DNA from 3 places in the Mycetocola sp. 2940 genome. Region 1 is predicted to be linked to each of the others. Evidence: predicted binding sites of a transcription regulator. Region 1 holds the regulator's gene; each other region holds the start of a gene.

Region 1 (7,411 bases):
CGTGTGTGGCCGTCCTCGAAGGTGGTGAGCCCACCGTCATTGCGAACGCCGAGGGCCTCCGCACCACCCCGTCGGTCGTCGCGTTCACGAAGGACGGCGAGGTGCTCGTCGGCGAGACCGCGAAGCGCCAGGCCGTCACCAACGTCGACCGCACCATCGCATCCGTCAAGCGCCACATGGGCACCAACTGGACCTTCGCGGTCGACGACAAGAAGTACACGCCGCAGGAGATCTCGGCCCGCATCCTCGCCAAGCTCAAGCGCGACGCCGAGCAGTACCTCGGCGACACCGTGACGGATGCCGTCATCACCGTTCCCGCGTACTTCAACGACGCCGAGCGCCAGGCCACCAAGGAGGCCGGTGAGATCGCCGGACTCAACGTCCTCCGCATCATCAACGAGCCCACCGCCGCCGCGCTGGCATACGGCCTGGACAAGGGCAAGGAAGACGAGCTCATTCTCGTCTTCGACCTCGGTGGTGGAACGTTCGACGTCTCCCTGCTCGAAGTGGGCAAGGACGACGACTTCTCGACCATCCAGGTCCGTGCAACCGCCGGTGACAACCGCCTCGGTGGAGACGACTGGGACCAGCGCATCGTCGAGCACCTGATCAAGCGCTTCAAGGAGACCACCGGCGTCGACGTCTCGAACGACAAGATCGCCAAGCAGCGCCTCAAGGAAGCCGCCGAGCAGGCGAAGAAGGAACTGTCCTCGGGCATGTCCACCTCGATCCAGCTGCCGTACCTCTCGCTCACAGCCAACGGCCCGGCCAACCTCGACGAGACGCTCACCCGCGCGCAGTTCGAGCAGATGACGAGCGACCTCGTCGACCGCACCAAGAAGCCGTTCCAGGACGTCATCCGCGAGGCGGGAATCTCCGTCGGCGACATCGCGCACGTCGTTCTCGTCGGTGGATCGACCCGTATGCCCGCCATCTACGACCTGGTCAAGCAGGAGACCGGTGGCAAGGACCCGAACAAGGGCGTCAACCCTGACGAGGTCGTCGCCGTCGGCGCCGCTCTCCAGGCCGGCGTGCTGAAGGGCGAGCGCAAGGACGTCCTGCTCATCGACGTCACCCCGCTGTCTCTCGGTATCGAGACCAAGGGCGGCATCATGACCAAGCTCATCGAGCGCAACACGGCCATCCCGACCAAGCGGAGCGAAACCTTCACCACCGCGGACGACAACCAGCCGTCCGTCGCGATCCAGGTGTTCCAGGGCGAGCGCGAATTCACGCGCGACAACAAGAACCTCGGCACGTTCGAGCTCACCGGAATCGCCCCCGCGCCCCGCGGCATCCCGCAGGTCGAGGTGACTTTCGACATCGACGCCAACGGAATCGTGCACGTGTCCGCGAAGGACAAGGGCACGGGCAAGGAGCAGTCGATGACCATCACCGGCGGTTCGTCGCTGGCGAAGGAAGACATCGAGCGCATGGTTCGCGAAGCTGAGGAGCACGCTGCAGAGGACAAGGCCCGCCGCGAGGCAGCCGAGACCCGCAACACGGCCGAGCAGCTCGCCTACTCGATCGACAAGCTGATCCGTGAGAACGCCGACAAGCTGCCTGAAGACGTCAAGAGTTCCGTGCAGGGCGATGTCGACGCGCTCAAGTCGGCCCTCGCCGGAGACGACGAGGCCGCGGTGAAGACCGCGTACGACAAGCTCAACGAGAGCCAGGTGAAGCTCGGCGAGGCCATCTACTCGCAGGCGCAGCAGGCTGAATCAGCACCCACCGGCGGCGCTGAGCAGCCGGCGGATGCGGCATCCGAGGAGGATGTCGTTGACGCTGAAGTCGTCGACGACGAGACCGAGACCGACTCTTCGACGGGGGCACGAAAGTAACGATGACTGACACGAACCCGACTCCAGAAAACGGCGACGAGGTTCAGCCAGTGGACGAAGGGTCGGAAGCGATTGCTTCCGACCCTGAGTCGCAGGTGGACTCCGAACTCCCCGAAACGATCGACGACGACGAACTCACCGTCCAGGACATCCTCGACGCAGCCCAGGCCGACGGTCTCGAGGAGGAGGTCGATGCGGAACGCGTCGCTGACGCCTCCCCGGAACACGAGCACCTCGTCGACCTCAAGCGCGTGAGCGCCGAATACGCGAACTACCGCAAGCGCACCGAGGCCAACCGCGAGATGGAACGCGAGCGCCTGACCGGTGACGTCATCAAAGTGCTGCTCCCGGTGCTGGACGACATCGACCGCGCCGAGAAGCACGGTGACCTCGAGGCCGACACCCCGTTCTCGGCGATCGCCGCGAAGCTGCGCACGAGCATCGCGAAGCTCGGCCTCGCGCCGTTCGGTGAAAAAGGCGAGCCGTTCGACCACAACCTGCACGAGGCGATCTTCCAGCAGCCCAGCCCCGACGTCGAAACCGAAACCATCCTCGACGTCGTCGAGACCGGTTACACGATCGGTTCGACTCTCCTGCGGGCGGCCAAGGTCGTTGTCGCCGTTCCCGAGTAGGCCTGATGGCAAGTCAGGACTGGTTCGATAAGGACTTCTACAAGATTCTCGGCGTGAAGAAGGATGTCACACCGGCCGAACTGAAGAAGACCTATCGCAAGCTCGCGCGCAAGTATCACCCCGACTCCAACGCGGGCGATCTGAACGCAGAAGCAAAGTTCAAGGAACTCAGCGAGGCGTATTCCGTTCTCAACGACCCTGAACAGCGCAAGGAGTACGACGCGGTCCGCGCCATGGGCTCCGGCGCCCGCTTCACCGCCCCCGGTGGCGGCGGCGCGGGCGGCGGGTTCGACGACGTCTTCGGCGGGATGTTCGGCGGTGGCGGACGCGGGGGAAGCACGAGTTACCAGCAGGCCGACTTCGACGACATCCTCGGCGGGGTCTTCGGGCGCGGTGGTTTCGGCCAGCCGAGCGGCGGTTACCGCGGCTTCGGCGGCCCGACCCCCGGCCGCGACGTCACGGCATCCACCACCATCGATTTCCTCACGGCGACGAAGGGTGACCAGATCACCCTGCAGACCGCTGAGGGGCGAACGATCAAGGTGAACATTCCCGCCGGGGTCGCCGACGGCCAGAAGATCAAGCTGCGCGGCAAGGGCCACCCGTCTCCCGACGGCGGGCCCGCTGGCGACCTCGTCCTCACCGTCGCGGTGCGGAAGCACCCGGTGTTCGAGCGCGACGGGCTGAACCTGCGGGTGAACGTTCCTGTGACGTTCGTCGAGGCGACGCTCGGCGCGACGATCGAGGTGCCGACCCTCGGCGGTGAGCCGGTCAAGCTGCGGGTCGCGCCCGGGACTCCTTCCGGCCGCGTGCTGCGGGTCAAAGGACGCGGCGTGTCGACCTCGAAAGGCACAGGCGACCTGCTCGCGGTCGTCCAGGTTGCGGTGCCGTCGCACCTCAGCGCTGAGGCACGTGCTGCGCTCGAGCGCTTCCACGAGCTCGAACCGCACGAAAACCCGCGCGACGACCTCATCGTCCGGGCCCGGGGATAACGATCATGGACGAGAATTCGCCGATCTTCGCGATCGCGATGGCGGCCGAGCTGGCCGGAATGCATCCGCAGACGCTGCGGCAGTACGACCGGCTCGGCCTCGTCTCCCCAACGAGGACCGCGGGTAAATCCCGGCGGTACTCGATGCGCGATGTCGTGCAGTTGCGTGAGGTCGCGCGGCTCAGCGCCGAAGGCGTCAGCCTTGAAGGCATCGGTCGTATCCTCGCCCTCGAGAACGAGGTCGTCGCCCTGCGCGCCCGCGTGCGCGAGCTCGAACACGCGCTCGCCGATGAACTCGTCAAGTCGCCGGGGCGCCGGGTGTTCGCCGCCGGGTCCCAGGGTGACGTCGTCCCTCTCAAGAGCGGCACGCGGGCGCAGCGACGAACCGAACTCGTCGTCTGGCGGCCGTTCCAGCGTTGAGCTGCCGGTACCCAGGGCGGTTCCGATCGGTACCCAGGGTGGGTTACGCCGATCCGGGTCGGTGGTTAAGCTGAGCCGCATGAGCGAGAACGAGCCCCGAATTCCGGACGAGAAACCGTCAGTCACCCCGCAGCGCGAGCCTGACCCGCCGACAGAACCGCGGCCCGGCCAGGGCGAGCAGGCCAGCCCGCCACCGGGTTCTCCCCTCGCGCCTCCGCAGGGAACGCCGTTGCCCCCGGCCGGCGCGTCGCCGGCCGCACCGGGCCCGATCCAGCAGCCCGGCTATCCGCAGCAGGCGGGTAACCCCGGCCAATACCCGCCCCACCAGGGTTACCCGCAGCAGTATCCGCCGCAGGGCTATCCGCAGCAATATCCACCGCAGCCGGGCTATCCGGCGCAGCAGCACGGTTATCCGCAGCAGCAGTACCCGGTGCAGCAGGGATACCCGCAGCCCGGCTATATCGCACAGGCCCCGGCACGCCCGGCAGTGCCGCCGCGACCACCTCTCGCGCCCCGGCAGAAGCGCGGAGCGATGCTTGCCGGTGCCGTCGGCTTCTCGCTCATGAGCCTCGGTTTCGCCCTCGTCGCGATCCCGCTTGCCATCGGCCTGTTCGGCGCGCTCTTCAGCACGCTGTTCTCCTGGGCGGCGACGAACAGTCGCGACGACATCTCGATCGACGGGGGTGTGCCGCCGGAGGACTTCGAACGGTTCATCGCCGACGCGTGGTCCACGTTCCTGCCCTGGATGATCGGTCTGGTCATCCTCGGCATCATCCTCTGGATTCTCGGCTACCTCGCCAGCCTCGGGATCCTCCGCAGCCACCGGGTGAACCGCCCGGTCGCCGTCACCTGGAGCGCCCTCGGGATCGCGATCGTGGGCAGTTGGGCGCTGAGCGCCCTGAGCTCGCCGATATCCGGGCTGTTCAACCTCTGGACGCCAGACATCGGGTCACCCGAGGGGGTCGGCGGGGTGCCCGACCTGACCGGCTTCGACGTCGCACCGTTCATCGGCATCGGCGTGGGCTTCCTCCTCCTCAGTGTTCTCGTGAACGCCGGGATCGGCCTGCTCAGCTGGTGGTGGATGGCGCACGCGTTCCGCGAACGCCAGGAGCAGCAGCCGGGAAGGAGCTGACGCGGCCGGGGTGCGTGCCCGGCCCCGCGGCGGCCCCGCTAGCCTGAGACGGTGACGGACTTCCCCTTCGAACGGCTGAGCCGCTGGCCCGAAATTTCGGCGCCGAACCTGTTCGCCTTCGACGCCACCGATCGGCTCCTGCTCGACGTGGCAGCAGCGGATCTTGCTGCATCGGCACCGGGCGATGTCGCGGTGATCGGAGATCGTTTCGGCGCGCTGACGCTGGGCGCTGTCGCTGCCGGGGCCACCGGCATCCGCGTGCACCAGGATGAGCTTTCGGGTGAGCGAGCCCTCGCGAACAACGCGGCGACCCTCTCACGATCCGATGGGTATACGAATCTGCCGCTGGAGGCATCCGTCGTCGAGGGGGCTCGCGTCGTCGTGCTGCAGTTGCCGCGGTCGCTCGACGCCCTCGCCGAAATCGCCGACCTGATTGCGAGGCATGCGGCAGCGGATGTCACGGTGTACGCCGGCGGACGGGTCAAGCACATGGCCCACGCGATGACCGACGTCCTCGGCGCCTTGTTCGGGTCGGTCACCGCATCGCTCGCGCAGCAGAAGTCACGCGTTCTCACCGCGCGGGAACCGCGCCGGCCGGTGGGGAACTCGCGCTGGCCGGCGCGGGAGTTCCATGACGACCTCGGCCTGTGGGTGTGTGCCCACGGCGCCGCCTTCGCGGGCACGAAGGTCGACATCGGCACCCGGTTCCTCCTCGGTTTTCTCGACGGGCTCCCCGCGGCCGAAACGGCGATCGACCTCGGGTGCGGCACGGGGGTGATCGCCGCGGCTCTCGCCCGGGCCCGGCCGGCCATGCGGGTGACGGCCACCGACCAGTCCGCGGCGGCCGTGGCATCCGCCCGCCAGACCGCAGGAGCGAACGGGCTCGCGGACCGCATCACCGTGGTGCGCGACGACGGCTTGTCGGGCTGGCCGGATTCCTCAGCGGAGCTGATCGTGCTGAATCCGCCGTTCCACGTCGGCGCGACCGTGCACGCGGGAATCGCGCAGAAACTCTTCGACGATGCGGCCCGTGTGCTGAAACCGGGCGGCGAATTGTGGACCGTGTGGAACTCGCATCTCGGCTATCGGCCGACGCTCGATCGTACGGTCGGACCGACCAGGCAGCTGGGGCGGAACACGAAGTTCACCGTCACCGTGTCGGTTGCGCGCTGATCAGCGGCGCACCCGGACGTAGGTGTCGATGACGTGATCGGCGATCGCCATCGCCGAGGTCGCTGCGGGTGACGGCGCGTTCCGGAGCAGGGTGACCGCGCCGACCGGGTCGACGGCGAAGTCGTCGAGCAGGGCGCCGCTGCGATCCCAGGCCTGCGCCCGCACGCCCGCGGCCGTCTTGTGGCTGAGATCGGCCATCTCGAGTTCGGGAATGAATCGTCGGGCCTCAGCGAAGTAGAGGCGTTTGACGAGGGATGCCGCGATCTCCTTCGCTCCCATGCGCCAGTGTGCCCGCGCCAGGCCGGCCGCTCCCGGCCAGGTCAGGGACGCCCAGGTGTCGCGTGCAGAGATCCGGCCCCAGGTGTACCCCTCACGGGCGAGGGCCGGCACGGCATTCGGGCCGACGTGGACGTCGTCGTAGACGCCGCGGGTGAAGTGCACGCCAAGGAACGGGAAACGGGGATCAGGGACCGGGTAGATCATCCCGCGGACCAGATGCTGTCGTGCCGGCGCCAGCGCCCAGTATTCACCGCGGAAGGGCAGGATCTTCGGCGACGCCGACGCGCCGACGAATCGGGCGACGACATCCGACTGCAACCCGGCGCAGACGATGAGCCGGTCGAAGGTGAAGTCGTCCGTCGGCGTGACCACCCGAACGCCGGACGGGACTGTGGAGATCGCGGTCACCTCGTGACCGAGGAGGATCCGCCCACCGCCCTGCCTCACGTCGTCGGCCATCGCCTCCGTGATCGCCGTGTAGTCGACCGCCGCGGTGTGCGGGGAGTGCAGGGCAGCGACTCCGGCGGCGTGTGGTTCGAGGGCGCGCAGCTCGTCGGGGTTCACGCGCCGGAGTCCCGGGACGCCATTCGCCGTCGCCCGGGCCTCGATGTCGGCGAGGGCGGGCAACTCGGCGCTCGTCACGGCGACGACGAGCTTGCCGACTTCGCGGTAGGGGAGCTTTTTCTCTGCGCAGAACTCGCGGGTGAGTTCGCGGCCGATGGCGCAGAGCCTGGCCTTGAGCGAGCCGGGGGCGTAGTAGAGCCCGGCGTGCACCACGCCTGAATTACGGCCGGTCTGGTGCAGGGCGAGCCGGCGCTCCTTCTCGAGAACGGTGACCTCACCCAGTCCGTGCCGGGTGAGCGCGCGGGCGAGGGCGACCCCGACGATTCCGCCGCCGACGACTCCGATGCGCTCAGCCATGAGTTTCCCGTCCCGTGCCAGG
Region 2 (7,411 bases), on a different contig from region 1:
ACGGCGGCTGGGCGTTCTGCTCCGGCGGCGACCAGCGCATCCGCGGGCGTGACGGCTACCAGTACTCCGCCAGCGAGGAGGCATCCGGGGTGGACACCGCCCGCAGCGGACGCCTGCACATCCTTGAGGTGCAACGGCTCATCCGCTTCATGCCGAAGGTCGTCATCGCCGTCGTCCCCGGCTGGGCGGCGGGCGGCGGCCACTCGCTGCACGTCGTCTGCGACCTCACCATCGCCAGCCGCGAACACGGCAAATTCAAGCAAACGGATGCCGATGTCGGCTCCTTCGACGCTGGTTACGGCAGCGCGTACTTCGCCCGCCAGATCGGGCAGAAGTTCGCCCGCGAGATCTTCTTCCTCGCCGAGGAGTACTCCGCGCAGCGGGCGTACGAGATGGGCGCGGTGAACGCCGTCGTGCCGCACGCCGAACTCGAATCGACCGCGCTGGACTGGGCGCGCACCATCCTGACCAAGTCGCCGACCGCGATCCGCATGCTCAAGTTCGCCTTCAACGCCGTCGACGACGGGCTGATGGGCCAGCAGGTCTTCGCCGGGGAGGCGACGCGCCTCGCCTACGGCACCGATGAAGCGGTCGAAGGGCGCGACTCATTCCTCGAGAAGCGTGACCCGGACTGGTCGCAGTACCCCTGGCAGTTCTGAGTCCCGACCCGCCTGGGCGGGAGCTGTGACGCCGTAACTGGGGGTTGGTGGGAGGGCCGAGAACCTGTTCCTTCCCCTGTCGTGATGCCACTATGGGCCGGTGGCAGCAGATAATCTTCCCCAGGTGGCCGAGCCCGCCGACGAGATCGTTCTCACGCTGCTGGGAACGGATGCAGACTTCCGCGGCCGAGTGGAAACGTCGCTGGTGCGCCTGGGAGTTCCTGCCGTCCTGTTGGTCGACGTCCAGCGCGGCGTCTTCCATTCCGTTCTGGTCAAGCTCCTGAGCGACAAGAAGGGAAGGCCATTGCGCTGGGCGACTCATGCCATTGGCGTGCACGGTCTGCAGGCGTTCGAATGGACGGATCTCGTCGCCGAGTTGAGCACTGAGCTCGACAGCGTTGTCGCGACGGCGTCTGGAATTTTCGGAGGCGCGGCGGGATTTCCCTGGGCCGAAGAAGACGTCGACGAGGATCCCGACGAGAACGCCGAGATGGACGTCGAGATCGCGGCGATCGATTCGGCTTTCGCTGTGGAATCCTTCACGTGGTACACACCGGGCGCGCCCGACATCGTGGGCTTGATCGCCCAGCAGGCGGGTCAGGCGCTGACGGTCTGCGCGACCGGTCCCGGGTACGTTGCGGGGCCGACGGAGTCGCCCAATTCGGTCTCCGAGAGTGGGTGTTGGCAAGCGAAGGGCGGAGTCTTCCTTGCGCGATCGGGTGACCGGCGAGGTGCAGGCTTTTCGTCGAAGCAGGGGCCAGTCGTGCATTGGTGGGATGAAAGGTGGATTCTTGTGGACCCTTCCCAGCCCTGGGAGGTCGATGCCGACGGTCGGCGTGTCAGGGATTATGTCGACCTCCTCGTGCCCCATGCGGAGCCGTCGCCGTGGATGACGAACTTCGGGCTCGACGATGAGCGCGCCGAACAACTGCGGGTACTGCTCCGCAAACAGTCGAGCGACGACGAGACGTTCGACCGACTCGTCACAGTGCTCGGTCTACCGACTCTCCTTTCGGATGTTGCTTCCGAACGAGTGAAACTGGTCGACGTCGATGGGGTGGAGACGATTCAGCCGAGTACCCTGCGCCAGGAGCTCGCGGCGACGTTTGACGACCTGAAGGGAATTGGTCGGGAGTTCAAGGACCTTGGGCGTGAGCTGACAGACATCGGCCGCGAGGAGTGGGAGCGCCCCTTGGCGGGGCAGGATCGCTGGCGGGAGTGGAGGAGGCGGCGCGCTCCGGGATATCTGGCGCTCATGGGCACCGGGTTCGTTCTTGCCGCGGCCATGCTGGTCATGCGGCTCGCTGAGGGAGCAGATCTCGGGTCGACGTGGTGGAGGTTCGCGCTGCTCGCGTACTGCATCCTCGAGGTGGCCTGGCCGAGACGTGGCACGGCACCCGATCACCGGGCTTTCGACGCCACTGAAGCGGACGAAGCCGCCGACCCCGCCGACGCGCAACACACCTGACGCGAGCCTCACCACGTCCGCGCCAGCGGCGCGCGGCGCTGGGCGAAGCGCCGTTCAAGGGACGAAAAACGCTGCTAAGCCGGGATTTAACAGCGGTTCGCGTCCCTTGAACGAGTCGGCCCCGCTGGTTGGAGAGACGCCTACACTGAGAGCATGACGCGGATGCTCGTGAGGGTTCCGGCGACGAGGCCACTAGACCTCATGGTCGAACTGCGGCGCGCCCTCGACCTCTCGGGACCGGCCGTCACCCCCGTGCCCGAGGAGCCGAGCGCCGGCGGACCCGAGGAGGTTCCGCAACCGGTCGGCGTCGTGATCGAAACGTCCGGATCGACCGGGGTCCCCAAGCGGGTCGCTCTCAGCCGGGATGCTCTTCTCGCGAGTGCGGCGGCCAGCGCCACGATCCTCGACGGGCAGGGCCAGTGGCTGCTCGCCCTCCCAGCCCACTACATCGCCGGGGTCCAGGTACTCGTGCGGTCGATCGCCGCAGGCACGATACCCGTCGTGATCCCCTCCGGCCGGTTCGACCCGGCCGCCTTCGTCGAGGGGTCGAAAGCACTCTCCGGCGAGCGGCATTTCACGTCGCTGGTTCCGCTGCAGCTCGCCAGACTGCTCGACAGCCGTGCCGGGCTGATGGCGCTCCGCCGTTTCGACGGCATCCTCGTCGGTGGGCAGGCGACGCCGCCGCAGCTGCTCCGGCGCACCGAGCAGCTGGGCTTGCCGATCTTCCGCACCTACGGCTCGAGCGAGACGTCAGGTGGCTGTGTCTACAACGGTGTCCCGCTGCCCGGGGTTCACGTGCGGGTGGTCCACGGTGAAGTCGAACTCGCCGGGCCGATGCTCGCCGAAGGGTACCTCGGCGATGACGCACTCACCGCCCAGACCTTCCCCGTCGCCGACGGTCACCGCTGGTATCGCACCGGCGATCTGGGCGAGTTCAGTGACGGTGTGCTGCGCGTCACCGGGCGGGCCGACAACGTCATCATTTCCGGGGGCGTCAACGTCTCCCTGGACCGGGTCGAGCACGTGGTGCGCGGACTGCCCGACCTGACCGACTCGGTCGTCGTGGCCGCGCGGCATCGGGAGTGGGGCGAGGTTCCCGTTGTCGTGACGACAGGCGGGCATCCGTCGCTCGCCGAAATCGCGGATGCCGTCGCAGACTCGCTGGGCAAGCCGGCGCGCCCCGCCCACATCGTTCGCCTCGATGAGCTGCCGCTGCTGCCGTCAGGCAAACCCGACCGCCTGGCGATCGTCGCGATCGTCGCGGTCACGCTGCACAGCGACGACCCGGAGGTCGGACCGTCAGGCACCTCGGGCTGAGCACACAGGGCTTCTGAACACAGAAAGGCGGCCGGGGCGCTGCCCCCGGCCGCCGCCTTTCGGAGACTCCTGCGAATCAGGCGTCCACCGACTTCTGTCCTTCCTTCACGGTGAGGGTCTGCTGTTCGTTTCCTGCCGCGACCTCGATCTTGCGTGGCTTCGCTCGTTCGCTGACGGGGATGGTGACGCTGAGCACCCCGTTGGTGTAGTTGGCGGCGATCTTGTCGACGTCGACACCCTGGCCGAGGTTCAACTGGCGGAGGAACGAGCCTGACATCCGCTCACGGGCGATCCACTTGGCGCCCTCCGCCGTCGTCAAGGTGCGCTCCGCGCGGATGGTCAGCAGTTGACCGTCCACATCGATGTCGACGGAACCGGGGTCAATGCCAGGCAGGTCGGCGGAGAGAACGTAGTGATCGTTCTCGCGGTACAGGTCCATGGGCATGAGACGCGGTCCCTGCCGGGTGCCGAGCAAAGCCTCGGTCGCGCGGTCGAGTTCACGGAACGGGTCAAAGTTGAGTGCCATCTGTTGTGTCCTCCTTGTTCTGTTCTGCGTGTAGTTGAGAGTTGAGCGTATGTGACTCAACTTCCGAAAAATATGTTAGCCAGCAGCCGGAAAATGTCCAGCCCGATCCTGTTTGCCGTGAGCGAACAGCAGCCCGGTCGCGCCCCGGTAAACTGCGTACGAACAGAGGGAGGTTGCCCGGTGGCAGCTAAATCACAACGGATCACACCCCCGCAGTCGCCGAGCGGCGCACGGCCGAAGGGCCGCGGCCCGAGCGGGAACCCGGCAGCGAAGCGCTACGAGAAGATCCGCCCGGCCACGTTCGGGGACTGGGTCGCCGGGGCGCGCGTCTTCACCCTCTCGATGTCGATCTCGCCGGTGCTCGTCGGCACCGGGGCCGCGATGGTGGCCAACGACCCCGGTGAATACCACTGGGTTCGCGCGCTGCTCTGCCTCGCTGTCGCCGTGTGCCTGCAGATCGGCGTGAACTACGCGAACGACTACTCCGACGGCATCCGGGGCACCGACGAGCACCGTGTCGGCCCGTTCCGGCTTGTCGGCAGCGGCAAGGCGCGCCCGAAGACCGTACGCGCCGTGGCTCTCGCCTTCTTCGCCGTCGCCGCGGTCGCCGGCCTCGTGCTCACCATCATCACCGGGCTGTGGTGGCTCATCGCCGTCGGCGCCGTCGCCATCCTGGCCGCGTGGTTCTACACCGGCGGTCGCCGGCCGTACGGCTACAACGCGCTCGGTGAACTCTTCGTCTTCGTGTTCTTCGGACTCGTCGCCACCCTCGGAACGGCGTACGTCCAGTCGTTCACGCTCAACCAGGAGGCCTGGCTGGGCGCGGTCGGCGTCGGCCTCATCTCCGTTGCCACCCTCATCGTCAACAACATCCGCGACATCGCCCAGGACAAGGCCGCAGGAAAGCGGACCCTCACCGTCCTGCTCGGCGGAACCGCCAGCCGGGTGCTGTACATCGTCTGCCTGCTCGTGCCGTTCGGCATCGCCGCCTGGCTCGCGGTCTTCTACCCGATCGCCTGGTTCGCCCTGTTCGCCCTGCTCGCGGCGCTGCCTGCCGCCCTCATCGTGGCGACGGCACGCACGCCACGCGAATTCGTGCTCGCGCTGAAGCTGACGGGCCTCGTGCAGCTCCTCTACGGTCTCGCGCTGTTCTGGGCGTTCTGGAAGTAGGTCAGCGTTCGGTCCGCGGGTCGGATGCCGCGGCATCCGACACCGCGTCTTCAGCGCTTTCGTCGGCGGCCACCGGCTTCGCACCGTGCCGCAGTTCGTAGAGATCCCGGGAGACCGCTTCGCGCGGGGTCCGCAGGAAGATGTAGGAGACGCTGAGGCCGATCAGGGCGGCGAGAATCGTCGCGATCCAGGGCTCGATCCCGAGCAGCAGCAGGACCGTCAGCGGCACGGCGAACGTGAGCAGGCGGAGCACGGAGTAGGTCACGACGGGAGGGATGCGTTTCACTCTTTCAAGTGTAGGCGGGCACGCCGGGAGGACCGTTTGGGGGTCACGTCAAGGTGGGGGAACTCCCAGATCCCGGCGCTACGATGGGGTCATGCGTTGGTGGATCATTCTGGCGGTCGTTCTCGTTGTCGTGACGATCTATTCGGTGATCGATTGCGCCCTGATTCCGGCGAACCGGGTCCGCGGCCTGAAGAAGCCGGCCTGGATCGCCATCATCCTTCTGCTGCCGGTGCTCGGTGTCATCCTCTGGTTCACGATCGGCCGTGCCCGCGCCAGCCAGGTCTCGAAGCCCCGCCTCGCGCCCGACGACGACCCCGCCTTCATCGGGACACTCGGCCGTGACCGCGAACAGGACGAACGCATCCGACGCCTTGAAGAGGAACTCGCGTCGCTGGACTCCGATGCGCCCAATCCTGACGTGACCGGCAAGGCCACGCCGACACCGGACGACAGCCCTGACGGCTCGGCCGGGCACACGCCCGACGAGTCGGGCAGAACGGATGCCTGACTCCGGTCCGGCAACCACCTACGCGGTCGCGCTTCTCGAAGAGTTCGTGCGCCTCGGCGTGCAAGACGTCGTCGTCTGCCCCGGGTCACGGTCACAGGCGCTCGCGCTCGCGGCAGCCGCACTCGAGCGCGCAGGCTCGATCCGGCTCCACGTCCGCATCGACGAGCGCGTGGCCGGATTCCTCGCCCTCGGGCTCGCCATTGAAAGCGGGGTGCCCGCCGCCGTCATCGTCACGAGCGGCACGGCGGTCGCGAACCTCCACCCGGCTGTCCTCGAGGCGCACCATTCCGGGGTGCCCCTGCTCCTGCTGACGGCCGACCGTCCCGACGAGCTGCGCGGCATCCGTTCCAACCAGACCACCCATCAGGCTGGCATCTTCGGCACAGCAGCGCGGCTGTCCCGTGACGTTCCCGCGCCGATGGGAGCGCCCGGCGACGTGTCATCCGCCCGGACGCTCGCCCGGCTGGCCGTCGATGCGGCGGTCGGGGTGGGGCCCGCCGGCGCCGGGCCGGTTCAGCTGAACCTGGCGCTGCGCGAGCCGCTGTCGACTCCGCTCGCGGCACTCGAACCCGTCGAAGCGACCAGTCACCCTGAAGCGGGCGCGCCACGGATCACCCGGCCCGGGATCCTCCTCGAGCGTGGAAAACGCACGGTGGTGATCGCCGGCCACGGTTCGGGGCCGGTGGCCGAAGCGCTCGCCCACGCGGGCGGCTGGCCGCTTCTCGCCGAAGTGTCGAGCGGCGCACGGTACGGCAGGAATCTCGTGGTCGCCTACCGTGAACTGCTCGCCGACCCGGAGTTCGGCGGACGGGTCGAGCGCGCCGTCGTCTTCGGCCACCCCACCCTCAGCAGGCAGGTGCCGGCGCTGCTCGGCCGGGATGGCGTCGAGGTGATCGTCGTCGCACCGACCGGGGATGAGGTGTACAACCCGGGTCGGCGTGCCGCCCACATCGTCGGCGCGGCCACCGTCGTCGACGGCAGCATCGACCGTGCCTGGATCGGCTCATGGGTCCAGGCCTCCCGGCAGATCTCGGAGGCGAAATCTCAGGACGTCGCACCGGACCTGGAGGCCGCGCATTCGCACGACCCGGCCATCCGGCTGGGCTACGTGAAGTCCGAGTTCGAGGCGGTCCGCGCCCGGGTCGACCGGCGGATGCTCGCCCTCGCGGTGTGGGGAGCGACCTGGCCGCACGACCGGCTCGTGATCGGCGCGTCGCGGCTGATCCGCGACGTCGACGAGGCGGTGCCGGGCAAGAAGATCACGGTCCACTCCAACCGGGGGCTCGCCGGCATCGACGGCACCGTCGCCACAGCCCTCGGCATCGCGCTGGCGAGCCAGGTCGACGGCGCCGGAATCACCCGCGTGCTGCTCGGCGACCTCACCCTGCTCCACGACGCCGGCGCCCTGCTCGGCGGGATGGGTGAGGCGATGCCGCGGATCCAGGTCATCGTCGGCAACGACGGTGGAGGCACGATC
Region 3 (7,411 bases), 130 kb from region 1:
ACGCTTCGGTCGCTGGCGCTCCCTCAAGCGAGCGGAGTGTGGCGAACTCCCAGCCCTACGCAGCCACCCGCGCCTCGACCGGCCGACGCTCGACGAGCAGCTCGTCGCCCCCGACCGACACCGCGATCGACGACCCGGCGTCGAACTCTGCGTCGACCATGAGCCCGGCAATGCGGTCTTCGACCTCGCGCTGGATCACCCGGCGCAGCGGACGGGCACCGTACTCGGGTTCGTAGCCGCGGGTCGCGATCCAGTCGACGGCATCATCGGTCGCGCTGAACTCGACGCCCTGGGCGCCGAGCCGTGCGGCCGTGCGCGCGAGCAAGAGCCGGACGATGTCGTGCAGCTGCGACTGTTCCAGCTTGCCGAACAGCACCACCTCGTCGATCCTGTTGAGGAACTCGGGACGCATCGCCTCACGCAGCTTGCCCATCACCCGGTCGCGAAGCGCCTTCTCCGAACCGAAGCCGCTGCCGTCAGCGGAGTCCGCGACGAAGCCGAGCGCACCGCTCCGGCTGGCGAGGAACTCCGAGCCGATGTTCGAGGTCATGATGACCACCGTGTTGCGGAAGTCGACCGTGCGGCCCTGGCCGTCGGTCAGGCGACCGTCGTCGAGCACCTGCAGCAGCAGGTTGAACACGTCGGGGTGTGCCTTCTCGATCTCGTCGAGCAGGATCACCGAGTACGGGTTGCGGCGCACGCGCTCGGTCAGCTGACCGGCTTCGTCGTAGCCGACGTATCCGGGAGGGGCACCGACGAGCCGCGACACCGTGTGCCGTTCGCCGAATTCGCTCATGTCGAACCGAAGCATGGCGCTCTCGTCACCGAACAGCGACGCGGCCAGAGCCTTGGCGAGTTCGGTCTTGCCGACACCGGTCGGGCCGAGGAACAGGAAGCTGCCGACCGGCCGGTTCGGGTCGCCCATGCCGGTGCGGTTGCGACGCACAGCCTTCGCGATCGATTCGACGGCGTCGTTCTGCCCGATCACCCGCTCATGCAGTTCGGACTCCAGCGAGCCGAGCCGTTCCCGGTCGCCCTGGGTCAGCCGGGTGGCGGGGATGCCGGTGGCCCGCGAGATGATCTCAGCGATCTCCGCTTCACCGACGACGGCAGGAACCGAAGCGGATGCCGCGGCATCCGCTGACGCTCGATCCGTCGACTCGGCGGCGGCGATCTGCAGGGTCAGCACCTCGATCTCGTCTCGCAGCCGGGACGCTTCTTCGTAGTGCTCGGCCGCGACCGCCTCGTCCTTTGACGCCTCGAGCGTGGCGACGTGGTCGCGGATCGCCGTGGTGTCGACCTTGGGAGCCTTTCGGAGGCGCAGCCGTGCGCCGGCCTGGTCGATCAGGTCGATGGCCTTGTCGGGCAGGAACCGGTCGGTCACATACCGGGCGGACAGGTCGACGGCGGCGCGGAGGGCCTCGTCGGTGTAGCTGACGTCGTGGAACTCCTCGTAGCGCGGGCGGAGCCCACGCAGGATGGTCTCGGCGTCGGCGACGCTCGGCTCGTTCACGTGCACCGGCTGGAACCGGCGTTCGAGGGCGGCATCCTTCTCGATGCGGCGGTACTCCTTGAGCGTCGTCGCGCCGACGACGTGCAACTCGCCGCGGGCGAGGCGGGGCTTGAGGATGTTGCCGGCGTCCATGCCGCCGCTGTCGCCACCGCCGCCGGCACCGACGACGGTGTGCAGTTCGTCAACGAAGATGATCAGCTCACCCTGGTGCGCCGAGATCTCGTCGAGCAGCTTGGTCAGGCGCTCCTCGAAGTCGCCGCGGTACCGGGTGCCGCCGACCATCGAGGCGAGGTCGAGGCTGATCACGCGCTTGTCGCGCAGCAGTTGCGGCACGTCGTTGTCGACGATGGCCTGGGCAAGCCCTTCGACGACGGCGGTTTTGCCGACGCCGGCCTCACCGATCAGCACCGGGTTGTTCTTGTGTCGCCGCGAGAGGATCTCGATCGTCTGTGCGATCTCGTCGGTGCGGCCGATCACCGGGTCGAGTTTGCCGTCGCGAGCCAGCGCGGTGAGGTCGGTGCCGAACTGGTCGAGCAGCGGGGTGGCGGATGCCGTCGGCTGGCCGGGTGCATCGGCGTGATGGGCGCGGGCGGATTCGTATCCTGCCTGCAGCGACTCCGGGGTGATGCCGAACTGGCCGAGCAGCTGGCCCGCGGGCATCTCCTGGTTGGCCACGAACGCGAAGAAGAGGTGCTCGGGGTCGATGTAGGTCGAGCCGAACGCCCGGGCGACCTGGTACGCCTCAAGCAGGGCACGCTGCGTCGACGATGTGATCGAGGCGGACTGCACTTGGCGATCCGCCTTCTCCGGGAGCCGTTGTTCGACGGCTTCGGCGAGCGCTGCGGGGTCGGTGCCCAGCGAGCGGAGGGCGTCGGCGACCGGTGGCTTCTCGACGAGCACACGGAGGACGTGCAGCGCATCGACCTCGGAGTGGCCGTGTTCGACCGCGAAGCGCGCGGCGTCGGCCAGCACCTCCTGGGTGCGGCGGCTCAGCAGCCGGGTGATGTCGACCGTGCGCCCGGACTGGGCAGCGCGCTGCCCTTGCAGGTAGCGGGCGAGGAATTCGTCGAACGATTCGCTTTCTGAACCGGCCGGACCGAAGAATGTGGGCATGTGTCCTCCTGGAACTTGAGTGCCTTCGACTCAACTCAACGGCAGCACCAGATCGGGTATTCCCACCCGCTTCAAAAACTTGAGTCGCTCCGACTCAAGTCATCCTGTGGCCCTGTCCGGACTCGCGGCGCGCGCCGGGTCACCCACTCCGGACCAAAACACCCGGCGCGCCGGATGCTTCGGTCCGAAGCGGATGACCAGACGTTGTGCCAGGGCGCCGGCTCAGTCCACCGGCAGCAGCGTCGGGCGCTTCGGCTCCCGCCCGTCACCGGAGGAACGCCCGGTGACCCGGCGCCCGATCCACGGCAGCACGAACTCGCGGTAGTACGCGGCAGTGTTGCGGGAACGCGGCCCGGCACCGGCGGCAGCGACCTCCTCCACGCCCCACTCCTCGGGCACCGGCACGCCCAGCCCGGTGAGCACGTTCGACGCGACGCGGGCGTGCCCGAGGGCGTTGAGGTGCAGCTTATCGACCGACCAGTAACGGATGTCGGTGAGCGTCTCGTCTGCCCAGTTGTTGACCAGGGTGACGGGAGTGTCGCGCAGCGCGGTGAGCACGGCATCCGCCAGCAGGTCGCCACGCTTCTGCATCAAGCCGCCCATCGGCAGGTGCCGCGACGGGTTCGCGCCGGCGAGCACGACGATGTGGAGCCCCGGCGTCTCGAGCGCGCGGTGCACGAGCTTCACTGTCTCGTCGACGACCCAGCTGATCGCGACTCTCGGCCGCATGATGTCGTTGCCGCCCCCGTTGAACGTGAGCAGGTCGGGGTTCAGGGCGAGGGCCGGCTCGAGCTGTTCGGCGATGATCGGGCCGAGCTTGCGGCCGCGGATGGCGAGGTTGGCGTACCCGATCTGTTCGTCGGCTGAGGCCTGCAGCCCCAGGGCGACGAAATCCGCCCAGCCGCGCACCCGCCCGTCGGGCAGCTCGTCGCCGACGCCCTCGGTGAAGCTGTCGCCGAGCGCGACGTAGCGGGAGAAAGGTGCGGTCATATCGTGGTCACTCCGAACGGATGCCGCCGGTGAGCCGGGTGCGCAGCGGGCAGCATCCTCCATTATGGGTTGCCGTCCTGTGGATGCTGCTGAGCGGCATCCGCCCCCCACTTGAGGTTCTTGTCGAACGGGGCCGATGGGTCTAATGTGCGGGGCAGACGCTCGATGTGCGGTTGTAGGGGACGCGCATCACCCGCCTGGCCACGCAACCCGACGTGCAGGGAGCACCCCATGCGTATTGCCAAGTCGTTTGCAGCAGGGGCGGCTGGCGCTGCCCTCGTGCTTTCACTCGCCGCCATCCCGGCCCTCTCGCAGGGGCCGAAGCCAGCGGTCGCGGAACTCGCCGCGACTCCGGACGCCGTGCACTTCACGGCGTCCGGGGACTTCGGCACCAACCAGAGCGCATCCGACGTTCTGAACGAGATCAAGGCGATCGGGCCGGACTTCCACGTCGCCCTCGGCGACCTGTCGTACGGCGAGCCCGGCACCGAGCAATCCTGGTGCGACTTCGTCACGTCGCGGGTGGGAGCAGGGTTCCCGTTCGAACTGCTCACGGGCAACCATGAGAGCAACGGTGAAGACGGCGCCATCAACAACTTCTCCGCCTGCCTGCCCAACCAGCTGCCCGGGGTCATCGGAACGTACGGTCAGCAGTACTACGTCGACGTTCCGCAGGTGAACCCGCTCGTGCGCTACATCGGCATCTCGCCGAACCTGACCTTCCCGGACGGCATCTGGTCCTACGCGGCGGGCACACCCCGGTACCAGTGGACCGAATCCGCCATCGACAGCGCCCGCGCGGCGAACATTCCCTGGGTCGTCGTCGCGATGCACAAACCATGCCTGTCGATCGGCATGTACACCTGCGAAGTCGGCCCCGCCATCGCGAACCTGCTCGTGTCGAAGAAGGTCGACCTCGTCCTCAGCGGGCATGAGCATCTCTACGGGCGCACTCACCAGCTGGCGCATTCCACGGCCTGCACGGCGGTCAACCCGGGCAGCTACAACCCGGCCTGCGTCGCGGATGCCGACAACGCGATGAGCAAAGGCGCCGGCACGGTCTTCGGCATCGTCGGCACCGGCGGGCAGGTTCTCCGGAACGTGAACCTGACCGACACCGAAACCAACTACTTCGCCTCCAGTTCGGGGCTCAACAAGAATCCGGCGTACGGAAACATCGACGTCCAGGCCACGCCGGGAAGCCTGACCGCGCGATTCGCGCCGATTCCCGGGGCGAGCTTCACCGACCAGTTCACGATCACGGCGGGAGCGCCGCCGGCGAACACGCCGCCGACGGCATCCTTCACGGCGTCGTGCAGCAACCTCGACTGCGCCGTTGACGGCCGGGCGTCGACGGATCCGGACGGGTCGATCGCCGGGTACGCCTGGGCTTTCGGCGACGGCGGAACCGCGACCGGCGCGCAGGCGAGCCACACCTACGCCACCGCAGGCAGCAAGACGATCAGCCTCACCGTCACCGACAACCTGGGCGCGACGGCGACGACGACCCGGACCGTCACCGTGACGAGTCCCCCGCCGGCGGGCTCGTTGGCAGCCGACACTTTCAACCGGACGGTGACGAACGGCTTCGGCACCGCGGATTCCGGCGGGGCGTGGACGACGTCCGGCTCGGCGACCGCGTTCTCGGTAAGTGCGGGGGCCGGACGGATCCGCTTCGCGACGCCCGGCGTCACCAACGCGGCCTACCTCAACGCGGTCTCGTCGAACGCCACCGACCTGACCTTCCGGGTCAGCAGCGACAAGGCGGCATCCGGGAGCGGCACCTACGTGACGGCTGTCGGACGGCGGGTCGGCTCGACCGCCGCGTACCAGGCGAAGATGGTGATGCGGTCAGACGGGCGCGCCACCATCGCACTCGAACGCACCGCCGGAACGGCCGTGACGGTGATCGCGCCTGGGATCCTCGTTCCCGGCCTGACCATCGCCGCCGGTGACAGCGTGACCGTGCGGATGTCGACGGTGGGGGTGTCTCCGACCACCGTGCAGGCAAAGGTCTGGAAGACCGGAACGCCGGAGCCATCCGCGTGGCACCGCACCATGACCGACAGCACCGCGGCGCTGCAGGTCGCCGGTTCGGTCGGGGTGAGCGTCTACCTGTCCAGTTCGTCGACGACCGCGCCGGTCGTCGTGTCGATCGACGACCTGGTCGCTGTGCGGCCCTGAGCGATCAGGCGCCCGCCACAATCCGCTCGAGTTCGGGGCCGAGCCCGATGTCGACCACCACGAGCCGGCCCACGTAATCGGCGGCAGGCGCGATGAGCAGCCCCGTTTTGCACGCGCCGAACGTCACGGTCACGTCGGCCGGCAGCACGGTCGGGTCAGGAACCGATCCGTCGTCCGGATGAACCCCACTGGGCAGATCGACGGCGACGACGATCGGCGGATGCTCCCCCGCCAGCACCGTCCGGATCGCAGCGACGATCTCCCGCGCGCGACCCCGCAACGCCGTGCTGGCGCTCGTTCCGGTGCCGAGGATGCCGTCGACGATCACATCGCAGTCCCGGGCGACGGTCGCCGTATCCTCCGTCGCAATGTCGGCTGACAGCATCCGCGCACCCGCGTCGACAGCAGCCGCGCGTCCCTCGTCGTGCAGGCGGTCGGAGGTGGGCAGAACGGTGACGGCGCTGCCGAGGGAGGCCAGTTCGGCGCCGGCGAAGAGGGCGTCGCCGCCGTTGTTGCCCGGGCCGACGAGCAGCAGCACGCTGCCGGGTCGGTCGGCGGGAAGCAGCAGGCGGATCTCGCGCGCAAGAGCTGCCGCCGCCCGCGCCATCAGCGGGACGCCCGCGGCGAGCAGCGGCGCTTCGGCGGCACGGACCTGCGCTGCGGTGTACGCCTCCATCAGTGTGGGCTGAGGTCGCGCCAGTTTTCCGGCACCCGGCCTTCCGGCCCCGGCGACGGCTGGTCGGGCGGGCGACTGCGCGGTTCGGCCAGCTTCGGGCCGAAGAACCGCAGCTTCTTGCGGTAGTTCCAGAACCAGTCCTCGCCGGGTTCGAAGCTCTGCACGATCGGATGCCCCGTTTCGGCGTAGTGTTCGGACGCGTGTTTCGACGGGGAACTGTCACAGCATCCGATGTGGCCACACTGGGCGCAGCGCCGCAGGTGCACCCACCACCCGTCGACCGCCTCACAATCGAGGCAGACGGTGGCGACCGGCTTCACGCTCGGGTCGATTCCCTCGATGTCGAACATGCTGGGAGCATACTCCCGGCCGCCCACTCGCCACGAGATGCCAAAAGAGGTTGTCTATGCGCCCTGACGGGCGGCATCCGCGACCCTTTTAGGTATCGCGCGGAACTCAGAGCCGCGCGTACTTGGCCCGCGCGAAGCAGTAAACGCCGTAGGCGATGAGGCCGAGAGCGACGAGCGCGAGAATGAAGACGCCGAACGGCAGAGCGGCCAGCGTTTTGAGAGCGCCGTCCAGGCCGGTGGCTTCGCTGGGGTCGTGGGTGAATGCGGCGACGCAGAACAGGATGCCGACGACGCCGATCGCGATGCCCTTGGCGATGTAGCCGACCATACCCAGCGTCTTGACCGTGCGGCCTGTGGTACCGGCGGGGAGAGTGATGTCCTCAAGGAACTTCTTCTTGGCGCCCTTGATGACGAAGTAGACGCCGATGCCGATGACACCGAGTCCGAGAAGTACGACGAGGAACACTCCACCGGGCGACGCAAGCAGCTGGGCGGTGATCCCCTGAGACTGGCTCGAGCTGTCGGTGCTGCCTCCCATGGCGACGCTTGCGGCCGAGATGCCGATCGCCAGGTATGCGATGGCTT

The links. Region 1 encodes HspR, which represses chaperone genes until heat shock. Its sites were predicted from a motif close to AAGTTGAGTCNNNNNGACTCAACTT; they were not measured.
Region 2: a site for HspR is predicted at 4,009-4,033, ahead of ABIE24_RS16245 (Hsp20/alpha crystallin family protein). Genes of this name have one in related genera too.
Region 3: a site for HspR is predicted at 2,639-2,663, ahead of ABIE24_RS02720 (ATP-dependent Clp protease ATP-binding subunit). Genes of this name have one in related genera too.

Annotation. Positions count from the first base shown of each region.
Region 1 covers NZ_JBEPSK010000002.1:193,829-201,239, forward strand. The annotation lists gene dnaK (molecular chaperone DnaK) at 1-1,841, shown strand, start outside; gene ABIE24_RS03335 (nucleotide exchange factor GrpE) at 1,844-2,473, shown strand; gene ABIE24_RS03340 (DnaJ C-terminal domain-containing protein) at 2,479-3,465, shown strand; gene ABIE24_RS03345 (heat shock protein transcriptional repressor HspR) at 3,471-3,884, shown strand; gene ABIE24_RS03350 (hypothetical protein) at 3,964-5,016, shown strand; gene ABIE24_RS03355 (class I SAM-dependent methyltransferase) at 5,068-6,189, shown strand; gene lhgD (L-2-hydroxyglutarate dehydrogenase) at 6,190-7,389, opposite strand.
Region 2 covers NZ_JBEPSK010000018.1:46,221-53,631, reverse strand. The annotation lists gene ABIE24_RS16260 (1,4-dihydroxy-2-naphthoyl-CoA synthase) at 1-659, shown strand, start outside; gene ABIE24_RS16255 (hypothetical protein) at 760-2,127, shown strand; gene ABIE24_RS16250 (AMP-binding protein) at 2,281-3,444, shown strand; gene ABIE24_RS16245 (Hsp20/alpha crystallin family protein) at 3,521-3,970, opposite strand; gene ABIE24_RS16240 (1,4-dihydroxy-2-naphthoate polyprenyltransferase) at 4,151-5,140, shown strand; gene ABIE24_RS16235 (DUF4229 domain-containing protein) at 5,142-5,426, opposite strand; gene ABIE24_RS16230 (PLD nuclease N-terminal domain-containing protein) at 5,518-5,934, shown strand; gene menD (2-succinyl-5-enolpyruvyl-6-hydroxy-3-cyclohexene-1-carboxylic-acid synthase) at 5,927-7,411, shown strand, end outside.
Region 3 covers NZ_JBEPSK010000002.1:66,697-74,107, reverse strand. The annotation lists gene ABIE24_RS02720 (ATP-dependent Clp protease ATP-binding subunit) at 56-2,626, opposite strand; gene ABIE24_RS02715 (SGNH/GDSL hydrolase family protein) at 2,849-3,616, opposite strand; gene ABIE24_RS02710 (PKD domain-containing protein) at 3,848-5,800, shown strand; gene ABIE24_RS02705 (NAD(P)H-hydrate epimerase) at 5,805-6,476, opposite strand; gene ABIE24_RS02700 (UBP-type zinc finger domain-containing protein) at 6,476-6,826, opposite strand; gene ABIE24_RS02695 (DUF1206 domain-containing protein) at 6,933-7,411, opposite strand, start outside.